DNA from 3 places in the Ruegeria sp. YKSF57 genome. Region 2 is predicted to be linked to each of the others. Evidence: riboswitches for the same ligand, from Rfam matches in the RefSeq annotation. Region 2 holds a riboswitch; each other region holds the start of a gene.
The links. A riboswitch is a leader RNA that binds a small molecule or an ion and turns the genes downstream of it on or off. The one in region 2 is predicted to bind cobalamin.
Positions count from the first base shown of each region.

Region 1: it holds a riboswitch for cobalamin, as region 2 does, so the genes downstream of both, AC2FLX_RS12895 (CbtB domain-containing protein) here and AC2FLX_RS17385 (hypothetical protein) in region 2, are expected to answer to the same signal.
Region 3: it holds a riboswitch for cobalamin, as region 2 does, so the genes downstream of both, bluB (5,6-dimethylbenzimidazole synthase) here and AC2FLX_RS17385 (hypothetical protein) in region 2, are expected to answer to the same signal.

Region 1 is NZ_JBXWQW010000027.1:24,130-28,691, reverse strand. Features, by position in the region: gene AC2FLX_RS12905 (hypothetical protein) at 1-276, opposite strand, end outside; gene AC2FLX_RS12900 (CbtA family protein) at 343-1,035, opposite strand; gene AC2FLX_RS12895 (CbtB domain-containing protein) at 1,039-1,209, opposite strand; cobalamin riboswitch at 1,245-1,455, opposite strand; gene cobF (precorrin-6A synthase (deacetylating)) at 1,499-2,242, opposite strand; gene cobA (uroporphyrinogen-III C-methyltransferase) at 2,235-2,963, opposite strand; gene AC2FLX_RS12880 (cobyrinic acid a,c-diamide synthase CobB) at 2,960-4,282, opposite strand; gene cobM (precorrin-4 C(11)-methyltransferase) at 4,269-4,562, opposite strand, start outside.
Region 2 is NZ_JBXWQW010000045.1:19,526-24,087, reverse strand. Features, by position in the region: gene AC2FLX_RS17405 (bifunctional 2',3'-cyclic-nucleotide 2'-phosphodiesterase/3'-nucleotidase) at 1-362, shown strand, start outside; RNA gene ffs (signal recognition particle sRNA small type) at 402-500, shown strand; gene AC2FLX_RS17395 (alpha/beta hydrolase family protein) at 529-1,485, opposite strand; gene AC2FLX_RS17390 (TetR/AcrR family transcriptional regulator) at 1,464-2,039, shown strand; cobalamin riboswitch at 2,103-2,308, shown strand; gene AC2FLX_RS17385 (hypothetical protein) at 2,398-2,802, shown strand; gene AC2FLX_RS17380 (protein-tyrosine phosphatase family protein) at 2,840-3,343, opposite strand; gene AC2FLX_RS17375 (DNA polymerase III subunit gamma/tau) at 3,512-4,562, shown strand, end outside.
Region 3 is NZ_JBXWQW010000021.1:12,453-17,014, forward strand. Features, by position in the region: gene AC2FLX_RS10505 (glycosyltransferase family 4 protein) at 1-488, shown strand, start outside; gene AC2FLX_RS10510 (aspartate-semialdehyde dehydrogenase) at 601-1,623, shown strand; cobalamin riboswitch at 1,699-1,877, shown strand; gene bluB (5,6-dimethylbenzimidazole synthase) at 1,922-2,689, shown strand; gene AC2FLX_RS10520 (carbonic anhydrase) at 2,734-3,384, opposite strand; gene AC2FLX_RS10525 (hypothetical protein) at 3,535-3,924, shown strand; gene AC2FLX_RS10530 (leucyl aminopeptidase family protein) at 3,987-4,562, shown strand, end outside.

The DNA of each region.
Region 1 (4,562 bases), on a different contig from region 2:
GGCATTTTCCGGGGAAAAGCGGAAATTCCGCGGAATGACATGCAGATTCCAACCGGCCATCGGATCTTTGGCAAGCATGACCTCAAGGCCCGGTGCGTCCGCGCCCGATGAAAAATTTACGGTTGTGGCATGATCATGTGAACCGGCTTCGCCGTGTTGGGCCGGGTCGCCGTGATCGTGGCCTTCAAATGTCACGCCATAACCCGCCGCCGTCACGAAACCTGCGCCAGCGCCAAAGATCAGGCCGATGCCGAAAAGTGCGAGAGATCGGAACATCTCGTATCCTTTTGATATAAATAATCCCGCCGGGCGTCTGGCCCGGCGGGATGCATCAGCAAACGATTACGCGTTGGCTTCGGCGCGTTTTCCTTCGGCCTGCCAGAAATATCCGGCAAACGTGCCCACCAGAACCCAGGCGGCCATACCGACACCAAAGGCGCGCGCCGCGAACAGGGCGCCCAGTTCGGTCGGAACCGGGCCGGTAAAGCTGTCGGGTTCGGGGGCTCCGATCAGGTGCGGCGCCAAAAGCAGCACGGTCGCGATCAGGTAGCTGATCAGATTGCCACCGAACGCGATCAGCCACATGGCGACACCTGCCGCTGCCACGGTTCCGGTCCACCAGATCTGGCGCGCGGTGATGTCGGAATAGGCCACACCGGGCACCTCAGGCGCCAAGGACAGTCCGGGCGCGAAGTGGAAAGTGATGAAGCCCGCCAACCCCCACAGGATGCCGGTGCGGGCATTGACCTCATGGCCCATCCGTTCTGCCATCGACATCAGGGCCACCAGCACCAGCGCATAGCCGGAATAGGTCAGCATGGTGAACACGATGCTCAGCCCATCGCGCATCAGGTCGAACCCCGGCAGATCCGGATGTGCCGAAACGGCGGCTGCTCCGAAATGCACCAATTCGCCGGACTCGTAGAGTTCAGCGTGAAGCAGGACGGGCTGCACAAATACGAGCTGCAGCAGGGCGGTGATCAGCCCTGCTGCAGCGCCAGCGAACAACGCGCTGGTCAGAATGCGACTGAACATGGGTCAGTGGCAGGGGAAGCCGGTTGAGTGGCGCACATCATGAGCGGCGTCGTGCAGGGCGGACGCCTGAACATGGCCGGTCAGGGTGATGATCCCCAGACCCAGAACAACAGCAAACAGAGCCGGAAGGAAGGCCGAACCGGCAGCAGATGCCTTGAGCGTTTTGGTCGTCATTTTAGTCCTCCTGAGCCGCCGCACCCGACGGCCGGTGTTTCGTTTCTTGCCTGGCAGGTCTCCTGGCTTGCGGGTCGGTGCCTCTGTTCGCCTTCCCCCCGGGACAGTTCCGGGAGTGGCTGGTTGAACAGAAGCTCACCGCTTACAGTCGCGGGGGCGGCTTTGGATTTGACCACCGGGATGGCCGCACCAAATTCCCTCTTAGCACCGGAATTCTCCGGCAGGACCAGACCCTTTCATTTAGCCGCGATGCAGTCGTTCGCGCAATTCCCATTTGCGACCCATTCGGTCATTTTTCGCGCCTGCGCAGCAAATAGATGTCCATGATCCAGCCATGATCGGCGCGTGCCCGGGCACGGGTTTCAAGAATCTTGTCCGCAACGTCCGCCAGAGGGCCTTTGACCAGGATTTCTTCCTTCATGCCCACATACGCGCCCCACCAAATGTCGAACGCCATCATATCAAGGCTTTGAAACGAGCATTCGCCGTCCAGCATGACCGCAACCTTGTCGGCACCGTCAGGCCAGCCCTCGTCCCGGAAGCGGCGGCCGGTCGTGACGACATAGGGCGCGCCGATGTCGTTGATCGGAATCGCATGGGCGGCCGTCAGTGCCTGCAGCGCGGTGATGCCGGGAATCACCCGTGTGACCGGCTGCGGGTCCAGCCGCGACGCAATTCGCAGCGAACTGTCATAAAGCGATGGATCACCCCAGATCAGCAGCGCCACCTGCCGGGCCTGCGGAAACCCGGCGATCGTCTCCTGCCAGCGCAGGGCGATAGCGTCATGCCATTCGTCCACGCCGCGTAAATAGCCGTTATCGGCGCGGCGCCTGGGGATATCGAAATAGGCGATCTGAGGTGCCGCGTCCGCCACTTGCGCGATGATCTCCTCCCGCAGTCCAGCCAGATCGGCCTTGTTCTCGCCCTTGCGGGGGATCAGGATCAGGTCCGCCGCCCGTATCGCGTTTGCCCCCTGGAACGTGACGTGATCGGGATTGCCGGTGCCGATACCGATCAGGTTCAGCTCATACATCCCCGAACTCCGCCAACGGGCCGTAAAGGATCAGGGCGGGGGCGGTGCCGACCTCTGATTTCAGTTGCTCCGCCAATGCTCCGATCGTTGCGCGTTGCAGTTTCTGGTCCGGCGTCGACACGGATTCGGCCATCAGCGCCGGGGTGTCGAGCGGCAGCCCGTGGTCATTCAGAGCCTCGACCAGCAATGGAAACGTGCGCTTGCCCATGAAAACGACGGTGGTCGCGCCAGCATCGGCCAAGGCAGGTAAATTCAGATCCTGAGGCAGCTTGCCGCTGACATCATGGCCGGTGACGAACTGCACCCGCCGTGCCGTCAGCCTGCGGGTCAGCGGAATGCCCGCCGCCGCCGCCGCCGCGATGGCCGACGGGATGCCGGGAATGATCTCATAGTCGATACCGGCCTCGCGCAGGGCGACGATTTCCTCCTCCAACCGACCGAACAGACCACCATCACCGGATTTCAGCCGTACGACACGCTGTCCGGTCTGGGCATAATCGACCAGCAGACGGCTGACATGGTCCTGCTTGGGCGAGGGGCGACCGGCGCGTTTGCCGACACCGACCAGATCGGCATCCTCGCGCGCGTGTGTCAGGATCGGACCGCTGCTCAGATCATCGAACAGCACCGCGTCGGCCTTGCCGAGCCGGTCCACCGCCTTGAGCGTCAAAAGTTCCGGATCGCCGGGACCGGAGCCGATGAAAGAGACAAAGCCGCTCATGTCGAAGCCTCCGCAATCAGGTGGAAAAAGGTGCCGGTAACGTTGCCGCGTACCGAGCCGGTTTGAGGGCCTTCGACCCCTTCAGCGTCAAAGACCTGCGCCAGCGGCGCGTCCGGTTGGTCGACAATCGACGAATAGTGAAACTCGTGCCCGCGCAACATTGCGCCCGCGCCATGTCCGGGTATCGGCGCAATCAGACGCGCCTTGCGGTATCCCAGATTGAACTTGCGTTTTTCATAAGACGTGACCAGACCCAACAGCCCGGCCATCTTGTGGCCTACCCCATCCTTGTCGATCAGTGCTTCGCCCAGGGCCATGTAACCGCCGCATTCACCGTGTACAGGCTTTGTCTCGGCATGTTTGCGCAGACCGGTCAGGAACGTGTCGGCTGTTGCCAGCTTGCCAGCATGCAATTCGGGATAACCACCCGGCAACCAGACCAGATCGGCATCCGCCGCCGGGGCCTCATCCGCCAGCGGAGAAAACGGCAGGATTTCGGCCCCCGCCGCGCGCCAGCCTTCCAATAAATGCGGATAGGTAAAGGAAAACGCTTCGTCCCGTGCCAAAGCGATGCGCTGCGCCGGGGGGAATGGCAGCGCCGACGCCGAGGACCCTTGCGGGCTTGATGAAGCCGCCGCCTTGATCGCCTCCAGATCCACATGCTCTCGCAAAAACGCCGCGTAACCGGCAATCGCGCTTTCCAGATCGGGGTGTTCAACCGCCTGTATCAGGCCCAGATGCCGTTCAGGCAAGGTCAGATCGCCCCGGCGCGGCAGTACGCCCAGCACCGGCAGACCCGCACGCTCCATCCCCAACCGGGTCAGGCGTTCATGTCGGGGGCTGGCGCAGCGGTTCAATATCACCCCGGCAAAGGGCAGGTCAGGGTTGTACATCCGGAACCCCAGCGCCGTGGCCGCCGCCGATTGCGCCTGACCGCCCACATCCAAAACCAGTACCACCGGCCAACCCATCCGCAGTGCGGTTTCGGCGCTCGACCCATGGCCCAGCTCGCCCGGTTTGGCAACGCCGTCGAACAGGCCCATCGACCCTTCGGCCACCACGATGTCCGCACCCTCGGCCTGGGCCGAGATCGCGCCCAGCAGCGGTTCGCCCATCGCCCAGCTGTCCAGGTTGAACGAGGAACGCCCCGCCGCCGCGCGGTGAAAGGCCGGGTCGATGTAATCCGGCCCGCTCTTGAACGGTTGAACGGTCAGCCCGTCCTCGGCCAGCGCTCTGAGCAGGCCCAGCATCACCGTCGTCTTGCCGGTACCCGACGAGGGCGCCGAAATCAGAACTCCCGGCGGGTTAGTCATCGCCATGACTCCAGCTCGACCACGGGCTGTCCGCGCTCTGCGGGCGATAGCGCCGGTCGTATTCCTTGGAATAGAGGCAGCTTTCGTCAAACCCTTCGCCGGCCAGCGCTGGCCCCACCAAGATCAGTGCGGTCCGCGAGATGCTCGCGTCCAGCGCTTCTTTCAGGGTGTCGAGCGTTGCGCGGATGATTCGCTCGTCCGGCCAGCTGGCGCGATAGACCACGGCCACCGGGCAATCCGCTCCGTAATGCGGGGCCAGATCGGCGATGACCTTGTCCAAATTGCC
Region 2 (4,562 bases):
GCATTGGAAACCTCACTTGGAAGGGAGATCCCATCGGGGATCAGCAGCTTTTCGTCGTGGCACTGAATAACTATCGCGCCAATGGGGGGGGGCATTTTTCAGCTTTGGAGAACGCTAAAATCATCAGTATTCCTCGCCTACGCATTCAGCACATCTTGAAGGACTATGTTGAGGGGAGTCTTCCATCTGATCCGCTGCAAGCGACTCCGCATCCGTGGCGTTTCGTCAAGACGCGCAAGACCTCGGTCGTTCTGCAGACCGGTCCCGATGCCTTGCGCTATCTGGATGACCTTTCAGGATACCACCCGGTTGTTCTGGGCATCGATCCCGAAGGTTTCCTGCGGCTACGCCTATCCTTGTGACGGGTTGTCATCGCCAGTCATCTTGCCTATATCGAGCAACGAGAGGTTGGCGCGGGCGAGCGCCTCGCCAACCTGGTCAGGTCCGGAAGGAAGCAGCCACAACGAGTCCCGCTTGGGTCGATGTCCAACCTCTCACTTTCCCACTAATCATCTAGCGTAGACCAACCTAATCGGCGATGAGTGCGGGCCACACAACGGCATTCTTACGCGCAAACGCGCCCAGATGGCCAATTTGCTTCACTCCAAAATCCTGAGGCGTCAATTCACGCCGTCGCGCATCTTGCCCATAAAGTTCGGCCAATCGCCAAACGCATTTGGGCGGGATCACCTGATCGTCCGAAAACGCAATCATATCCACTGATGCGCCACTTCTTTTCCAGTCGGGTTTCGGTAAGGTCGTTCCGGCATCAGGCAGATAGCTTTTTGCGGATATGCACCATTTTCGCCATTGCCAATAGACCGGAGCAGGTAGATCTGCTCCGAACCCAACAAGACGCCCAGGCAAATACCCCAAACTCTTAACCAGCAGCGGAACATGCCCGAACCAAAACATTCTGGCGAGCGCTTGATAAGGCCAAGGGTGATCGCGATGTTGTACCAGCCCTGAACAGACACAGATCATTCTGTCGATTTCTTCGATGCCAGGCTGCAAAGGACCGAGCATCCCGCCAATCGAATGCCCGATGACCCAAAGCTTTGAATTTGGGAACCGACGACGCATTTCCGTCCGAGCCGCGGGCATGTCGACCAATGCCCAATCGGTCATGGATGACTTGGATTTCTTTAGGTTGCCGGTCAAAGAGTGGCCGAAATCCCGGTAATCGTACGTCAGACAAGCAATTCCGCGTTCTAAGGCCAGCCACGATGCGAAATGTCTGTAGTAGTCCCTCGGAACACCGGTCGCCCCATTGAGCACGACCGTAACTTCTGGCTTTTCTTTCGCATGAAAGAGGCGGGCAGACAGTTGGTAGTCGCCCGAGTGAATAAGAAGGTCTTCAGCTGACACCTGGTCCTGCATATTTAACTCCGCGCCCCCTAGACCGGTCGGTCTAGTCCTGATCTCTGGACCAATTGGTCCAGTGCTGTCAATAATCCACGCAAATGACTGAACGTCCTTTGCCAACAAAAGAGCGCCTGATTCGGGCTGCGGCCGACCTTTTCCAGAGGTCGGGCTATCACGGGGTCGGGCTGAACGAAGTTCTTTCCGTGGCTGACGCACCCAAAGGATCGCTGTATCACCATTTCCCGAATGGAAAGGCCGATCTGGCGCTTGCGGCCGCTACTTGGGCGTCCGATGCGATGCTTGGTCTTATTGCCGCGTCATTTGAGCCTGCGGAAGATTTCCAGTCCGGGGCCACAACTCTTTGCAACAAGATAGCGAAACTTTTCGACAAATCAGGTCAGTGGGATACCTGCCCGATTTCCGCTACTTTGTTCGAAGGGCCGGACAACAATATATTCCGCAACCATGCCTATCACTTGTACGAGGGTTGGATAACCGAAGTCGCACATCACGCAAGGCGACTTGGAGTGGCCGAGCCAGAATTCGCGGCAGATACTGTGTTCATACTGCTCCAGGGCGGGTGGCAGTTGGCCCGGGCAAGGCGATCTTCGGAGACCCTAAGAAACGTGCCTTGCCGCTTGAGCAAGATGTCGACGTCTAAACAAATTCAGTAAACCCGCCCGGCGCGACAAAGGTGCTTGAACCGCAGGATTCGTCTTGACCCAAAATTGTGCGCCCGCTAGCGATTAGGCGATGGTTTCCGGCCGCGTTCACGGTTGGAATGAAAAGGGAACACGGTACGGTTCTTCCAGAACCAATTCCGCGACTGCCCCCGCAACTGTAGGCGGCGAGCGAAGCCGAAATGCCACTGGTCCAAGGGCTGGGAAGGTCGGCAAAGCAGCGACCCGCAAGTCAGGAGACCTGCCATCGGAACTGAAACTCGAACTCGGGCGGGGTGTCCGGGACAGGGTCCGATAGCTGCTTGCTGTCCTTCCCGTCCGTTGTCCTCGTCACCAGCGCGGAGGGCGCGACATGATTTGGAAAACCGACAAGCACCTGTTCACGGCAACAGTGTGCCAGAAAACCGGTAAACCCTGCCCGGCATTGGCGCAAATGGGTAAAAAACTGGCACAGGCGATATCTGCGGCAAAGCCATTGACTGCAGATGACTTCGAGATCGACGGAAGCTGCGCACTTGAACATTGTGCCACTGGGTGCGATGCCAGATTCCGCGCCGATCATTCTCGCATTCGAGTATTCTGCGGTGTGAATGACGAGGCGGATAGCGAACGCCTGAACCAGATTGAAGACGCTCTATTGAACTCTTCTCGGACCGTTTTTCCCTCGGGTTGGATCAAGCAGATGCCCTGCGCGTTCCTCGAAGCAGTTCCGCAGGGCAACCGGGCGGCAGAAACCGCCTGCCACGCGCCACTTTGAAAGAACGCCAACGCAAAAAATAGCCCTCAGCCCGGCCTCAGGGCCGGTCTGCCACCATCTGCCCTTTCAGCGCCCAATCCATTTGGGGTTCGGTTTCGACGGCGCAGGGGCGAATGGCGCGTAGCCGTTTCAGCGCATCCGAAGGTCGTTCACCACATTCGACCATCAACCTCAGCGCAGCCATTCCCGATCTTCCGCAACCGCCACGACAGTGGATCAAAATCCGACCACCGCCCGCAAGTGCCTGCCGCGCAGACGCACTGGTCTCGGCCCATTTCGCCTGGACATGACTGGGCGGGATACCAAAATCTTCGATCGGCAAATGGACCCATCGGCAGGCGCGCGCCTGAATATCCAAGCCGAAACTGCGCGCGCCGTCTTGGATCATTTCGACCTCTGTCGTCATCGAAATCACTAGGCCCGGTTTCCAGTCGGCAATGGTGTCGAGGTCAGAAGGATAGTCTCCGCTCCGGCCCGGCATCTGGCAGATAGCCAATGTGCCTCCGCCCACCTGCAGCCCAAATATCACCAGTTGTGACACGATTAGCTCCCACACAACCAACACGCTGAAATCTGCATTCTCCAATCGATGCCTGAGTGTTTTACCCCGGCTTGCAAGCAATCCAAACCAAAATCGGACCTGCTGCTGTGGACGCGGGCATCGCGGCACACTACGCTGCGGTTTTAAGACGAATCCGGCAGAGCAGACATGACCGACACCGCACCCGCACCCTATCAGGTTCTTGCCCGAAAATATCGCCCCGAAACCTTTGCCGATCTGGTCGGTCAGGATTCGATGGTGCGGACACTAAGAAACGCCTTTGAAGCAGACCGGATTGCGCAGGCTTTTATCATGACCGGCATTCGCGGGACGGGTAAAACCACTACCGCACGGATCATCGCCAAGGGCATGAACTGCATCGGGCCGGATGGAAACGGAAAGCCGACAACTGAACCTTGCGGTCAGTGCGAGCATTGCGTTGCGATCATGGAAGGCCGTCATGTAGACGTGATGGAGATGGATGCAGCAAGCCGGACCGGTGTTGGCGACATTCGCGAGATCATCGACAGCGTCCGCTACCGCGCTGCCAGCGCGCGGTATAAGATTTACATTATCGACGAGGTTCACATGTTGTCGACCAGCGCGTTCAACGCGCTGCTGAAGACGCTTGAAGAACCTCCGGCGCACGTGAAATTCATTTTCGCGACAACTGAAATTCGCAAGGTTCCGGTCACAGTTCTGTCTCGTTGCCAGCGCTTTGATCTGCGTCGGATCGAACCCGAAGATATGATCGGCCTGCTACGCATGATCGCCGAATCGGAGGGAGCTCAGATCGCTGGCGACGCACTGGCTCTGATCACCCGCGCAGCTGAAGGTTCGGCCCGGGATGCGACCTCGCTTCTGGATCAGGCGATCTCGCATGGCGCCGGGGAGACCTCTGCGGATCAGGTACGTGCAATGTTGGGGCTGGCGGACCGGGGTCGGGTTCTGGACCTGATGGACATGATCCTGCGGGGCGATGCGGCGGGGGCATTGACCGAACTGGGTGCGCAATATGCCGAAGGCGCCGATCCATTGGCAGTGTTGCGAGATCTGGCCGAGATCACCCATTGGGTTTCTGTTGTCAAAATCACGCCTGATGCAGCAGAAGACCCGACCGTTTCGCCCGACGAACGCGCGCGAGGGATACAAATGGCACAGGCGCTGCCTATGCGCGTTTTGACGCGGATGTGGCAGATGCTGCTGAAGGCGCTGGAGG
Region 3 (4,562 bases), on a different contig from region 2:
TGTGTGGGCGGTTCGACGATGTATCGGGCATTGTCATGGGCCGGGCGACCGAGCAGCACACCGGCTTTCTGAACGATCTGAAACAGAAGGTCGCAGACGCCGGGCTGGCCCACCGCATCCTGTTCAAGCCCGAGGTCACCGTGGACCGGATCGCGGAATGGTATCAGGTGCTGGACCTGTTCATCGCCCCCCAGCGATGGGAAGGGTTCGGCCTGACCCCGCTGGAGGCGATGGCCTGCGGTGTGCCGGTGGTGGCCACCGATGTGGGCGCGTTTTCCGAAATCGTGACCGACCCGTCGCTGGGCCGCGTCGTGGCCCCGAACAACATCCAGGCGCTGGCCGGCGCGGCGGCGGAGATGCTGGCGGACCGCGATTCTCTGGCCCGGTCCGGAGTGGCGGCCCGCACCCATGTAGAGACGCATTTTGATATCGAAGGCGAAGCAAATGCGCTGGTCGAGGTCTATGAGGGCCTTCTGGCCGGGGGCTGAGACACAGCGCCACGCCTCAAATTGACGTCAGGGACGCAAATACGCCGCCTGCCCCCTTTCTTCTGCGACAAAGGGTGCTATGAACGCGCGTCCTTAACTCAGGAGACAAGACATGGGCTATCGCGTCGTCGTCGTCGGCGCCACGGGCAACGTGGGCCGCGAAATGCTGAACATCCTGGCCGAGCGCCAGTTCCCCGTGGACGAAATTGCCGCTTTGGCAAGCCGTCGTTCGCTGGGCACCGAAGTCAGCTTTGGCGACAAGACGATCAAGACCCAGGACTTGGCCACCTTTGACTTTACCGGCTGGGACATGGCGCTGTTTGCCGTGGGTTCGGCCGCGACCAAGGATTACGCGCCCAAGGCGGCAGCGGCGGGCTGTGTCGTGATCGACAACTCGTCGCTCTATCGCTATGACCCGGACATTCCGCTGATCGTGCCGGAAGTGAACCCGCAGGCGATCCACGACTATTCCAAGAAGAATATCATCGCGAACCCCAACTGCTCGACCGCGCAGATGGTGGTTGCGCTGAAACCGCTGCATGACCGTGCCAGGATCAAGCGCGTCGTGGTGTCGACCTATCAGTCGGTGTCGGGAGCGGGCAAGGAAGGCATGGACGAGCTGTGGGATCAGACCAAGGCCGTCTACAACCCGATCACCGAGGTCGAGCCGAAGAAGTTCCAGAAGCAGATCGCCTTCAACGTCATTCCGCATATCGACGTCTTCATGGAGGATGGCTCGACCAAGGAAGAGTGGAAGATGGTCGCCGAAACCAAGAAAATCGTCGACCCCAAGATCAAGGTTACCGCGACCTGCGTCCGCGTTCCGGTCTTTGTCGGCCATTCCGAGGCGGTGAACATCGAGTTCGAGGAGTTCCTGGACGAAGACGAGGCGCGCGATATCCTGCGCGAGGCACCCGGCATCATGGTGATCGACAAGCGCGAGGCCGGTGGCTATGTCACCCCGGTGGAATGCGTCGGCGATTTCGCCACCTTCATCAGCCGCATTCGCCAGGATTCGACCATCGAGAACGGCATCAACCTGTGGTGCGTCAGCGACAACCTGCGCAAGGGCGCGGCGCTGAACGCGGTGCAGATCGCCGAGCTGCTGGGACGGGAAGTTCTGAAGAAGGGGTGAAGCTCCTTCGGATTGGGAATGTCAGGGGCGCGTAAACCGTGCCCCTTTTTCGTTGACCTGCCTGCGTGACCGAGTAATGTCCGGCCACCTTTCGGTGCCCGCCCGTGCGGGAGAATCGGGAACGCGGTGCAAACCCGCGACGTGCCCAACGCTGTAAGGGGGACTGTGCGGACATGAACCACTGGCCTTGGCCGGGAAGGGGTTCGCGCGGGAAGATCCCGAGTCAGAAGACCGGCCGGAAGGGATGGCGCAGCCTGCGTGGACGGCGGGCGGCGCGGGACCATCCAAGGGGACTCCGATGGCCATTACCACCGAACCGGCGCTGATGGCGCCCGACGCCTTTGACAAGGCGAGCCGCGAAGCGGTTTATCGAACTATCCTCAACCGCCGCGACACTCGCGGGGATTTCCTGCCGGACGCGATACCCGAAGACCGGTTGAGCCGTGTCCTTTTGGCGGCGCATCACGCGCCATCGGTGGGATTCATGCAGCCGTGGGATTTCCTGATCCTGCAGGACCGTGATATGCGCCGGCAGGTGCATGAGCTGTTTGCCAAGGCCCATGCTGAGGCCGCGCTGATGTTCCCGGTCGAGCAGCGCGACACTTATCGCAAGCTCAAGCTGGAAGGTATCCTCGAGGCGCCGATCAACATCTGCATCACTTGCGACCGCAGCCGCTCCGGGCCGGTGGTGATCGGTCGCACTCATATACCGGTGATGGACATGTTCTCGTCGGTCTGTGCGGTACAGAATTTCTGGCTGGCGGCACGAGCCGAGGGGCTGGGGGTGGGCTGGGTGTCGATCCTTGACAATGGCGCGCTGAAAGAGGTGCTGAACCTGCCTGCCGAGGTTGTACCCGTCGCATATCTTTGTGTCGGGCTGGTCCGTGGTTTTCACGACAGGCCGGAACTTGAAAAGGCCGGTTGGCTGCCGCGCCGCGCGATCACCGACCACGTGCACTTTGGTCAATGGGGGCAAACCGGCGGTGATGCAAAGCTGACCGGGCGCTTGCGCGCGGACCAGGCATCAATCGCAGACGGAACGTTCCTGTCGCGGCGGCTGGGCTGATTTCCAGAAGCGGTTCGGGCGCCGAAGGTCGGCGCCCGGGTCACTCAGACCGGTTCGAACTTTCCTTTCGCAGGATCATAGCTCTGCAATCCGCCTGCGCCGATGTCGGTCCACAGGCCGTGAATGCTGAGGCTTTTGGCCTCGACGGCGGAGGCGACGAACGGGAAGGTCATCAGGTTTTCCAGCGAGGCCACCACGGCCTGTTTCTCGAACTGGCGGGCCTGTTCGATGTTGTCCTTGAGATCGGCAACCAGATCGTATTTCGGTTTCAGGATATCCATCCAGCGCCCGACGAAGCTTTCCTTGGCCTCAAGCTGTGGCGCCTGCCCCTTGCACATGTCGATACAGCCCTGAACGCCACCGCATTGCGAATGGCCCAGCACGATCAGATGCGCGACCTTCAGCGCGGTGACCGCATATTCGATGGCCGCGCTGGTGCCGTGGTGATCGCCATCGGGCGCATAGGGCGGTACCAGATTGGCAATGTTGCGGTGGATAAAGAATTCGCCCTGATCGGCGCCGAAGATAGATGTGACGTGCACCCGGCTGTCGCAGCAGGAGATCACCATGGCGCGCGGATGCTGCCCTTCGTTGGCCAATGTGCGGTACCAGGCCTCGTTCTCGGCATAGGTCGTGGCTTTCCAGCCATGGTAGCGCTTGACCAGATAATTCGGCAGAGGTTTAGCGAAGTCCATTCCAGTAAATCCCCAAGGTTTTCTGTGCTGCAGCGTGATCTAATCCGAATTGAAACAAAATTCGAGACATTATCCACTTTTGCCGAAACCTTTTGCCAACCACTGTGGCGCGAGGATGCGACCGTGCCGTGGGGGTGCGACTTTATTGGGGTGAACGTGGTGGAGAAAGTGATCACACTCGTTCAGAGGGAAACCGTGCGACTGGATCCGGACCCTCTGGGAAATCTTTACGATCAGCTGGGCGATTCGGGCGCCGAGGATGTGGTATGCCGCGCCATCGAAGAGCTGGCCCTGCGGCTGTCGCGATGCGAACTCATGTGGCGACAACGGGATTGGCTGGGTCTGCGCAAGGCCGCACGCTCGCTGGTGGCGATTGCCGAACAGGTCGGCATGACGGCGCTGACCCGCGTGGCGGGAGATGTGTCAGACGCCGTGGATGCCGGAGACCACGTCGCCGCCAGCGCCACCCTGTTCCGCCTGATCCGGGTCGGCGAGCAGTCGTTGGTTGCGGTTTGGGACCAACGGCATCTTTCGATCTGAAATGGCTTGCAGGTGCCCCGGCGCAAGGTAGTCTGGCCGCACCTCAACCAAGCGAGCCGTTCATGCCCCTGTCTTTTGCCCCTCCCTCCGACCACGCCCTGCACCTGCATGTAATCGAACAGGCCGCGCTTGATGCCTGGCTGGATGCGCAGGACAGCGAGGTTCGGGGTTGGGTAGCGTCCAACGGGTTCACCGGCGCACTGGGACAGGCGCTGTTGGTGCCGGGCCGCGAAGGCGCGGTGCGATTTGCGCTGGCCGGGTACGGCGACGCGACCAAGCGCGCGCGCAAGCGGTTTCCGCTGGCCGCCGCCGCCGAAAAGCTGCCCAAAGGCAGTTATCGGATCGTCTCGGGGCTGGCCGATCAGGATACCGCCAACGAGGCGCTTGGATGGCTGCTGACCGGATACGCCTTTGACCGTTATGCCGCGCAATCGCCGGCCAAGGCCACGCTTGTCGCCCCCGAAGGCGTTGACGCCACCCGGATCGAGGCCATTGCCAATGCCGAAACCCTGATCCGCGATCTGATCAACACCCCGGCATCCGACATGGGGCCGGACCACCTGCAATCAGCGGCCGAGGGGCTGGCGGCCGAGTTCGGGGCGCGGTGCGAGACCATCATCGGCGACGACCTGTTGGCC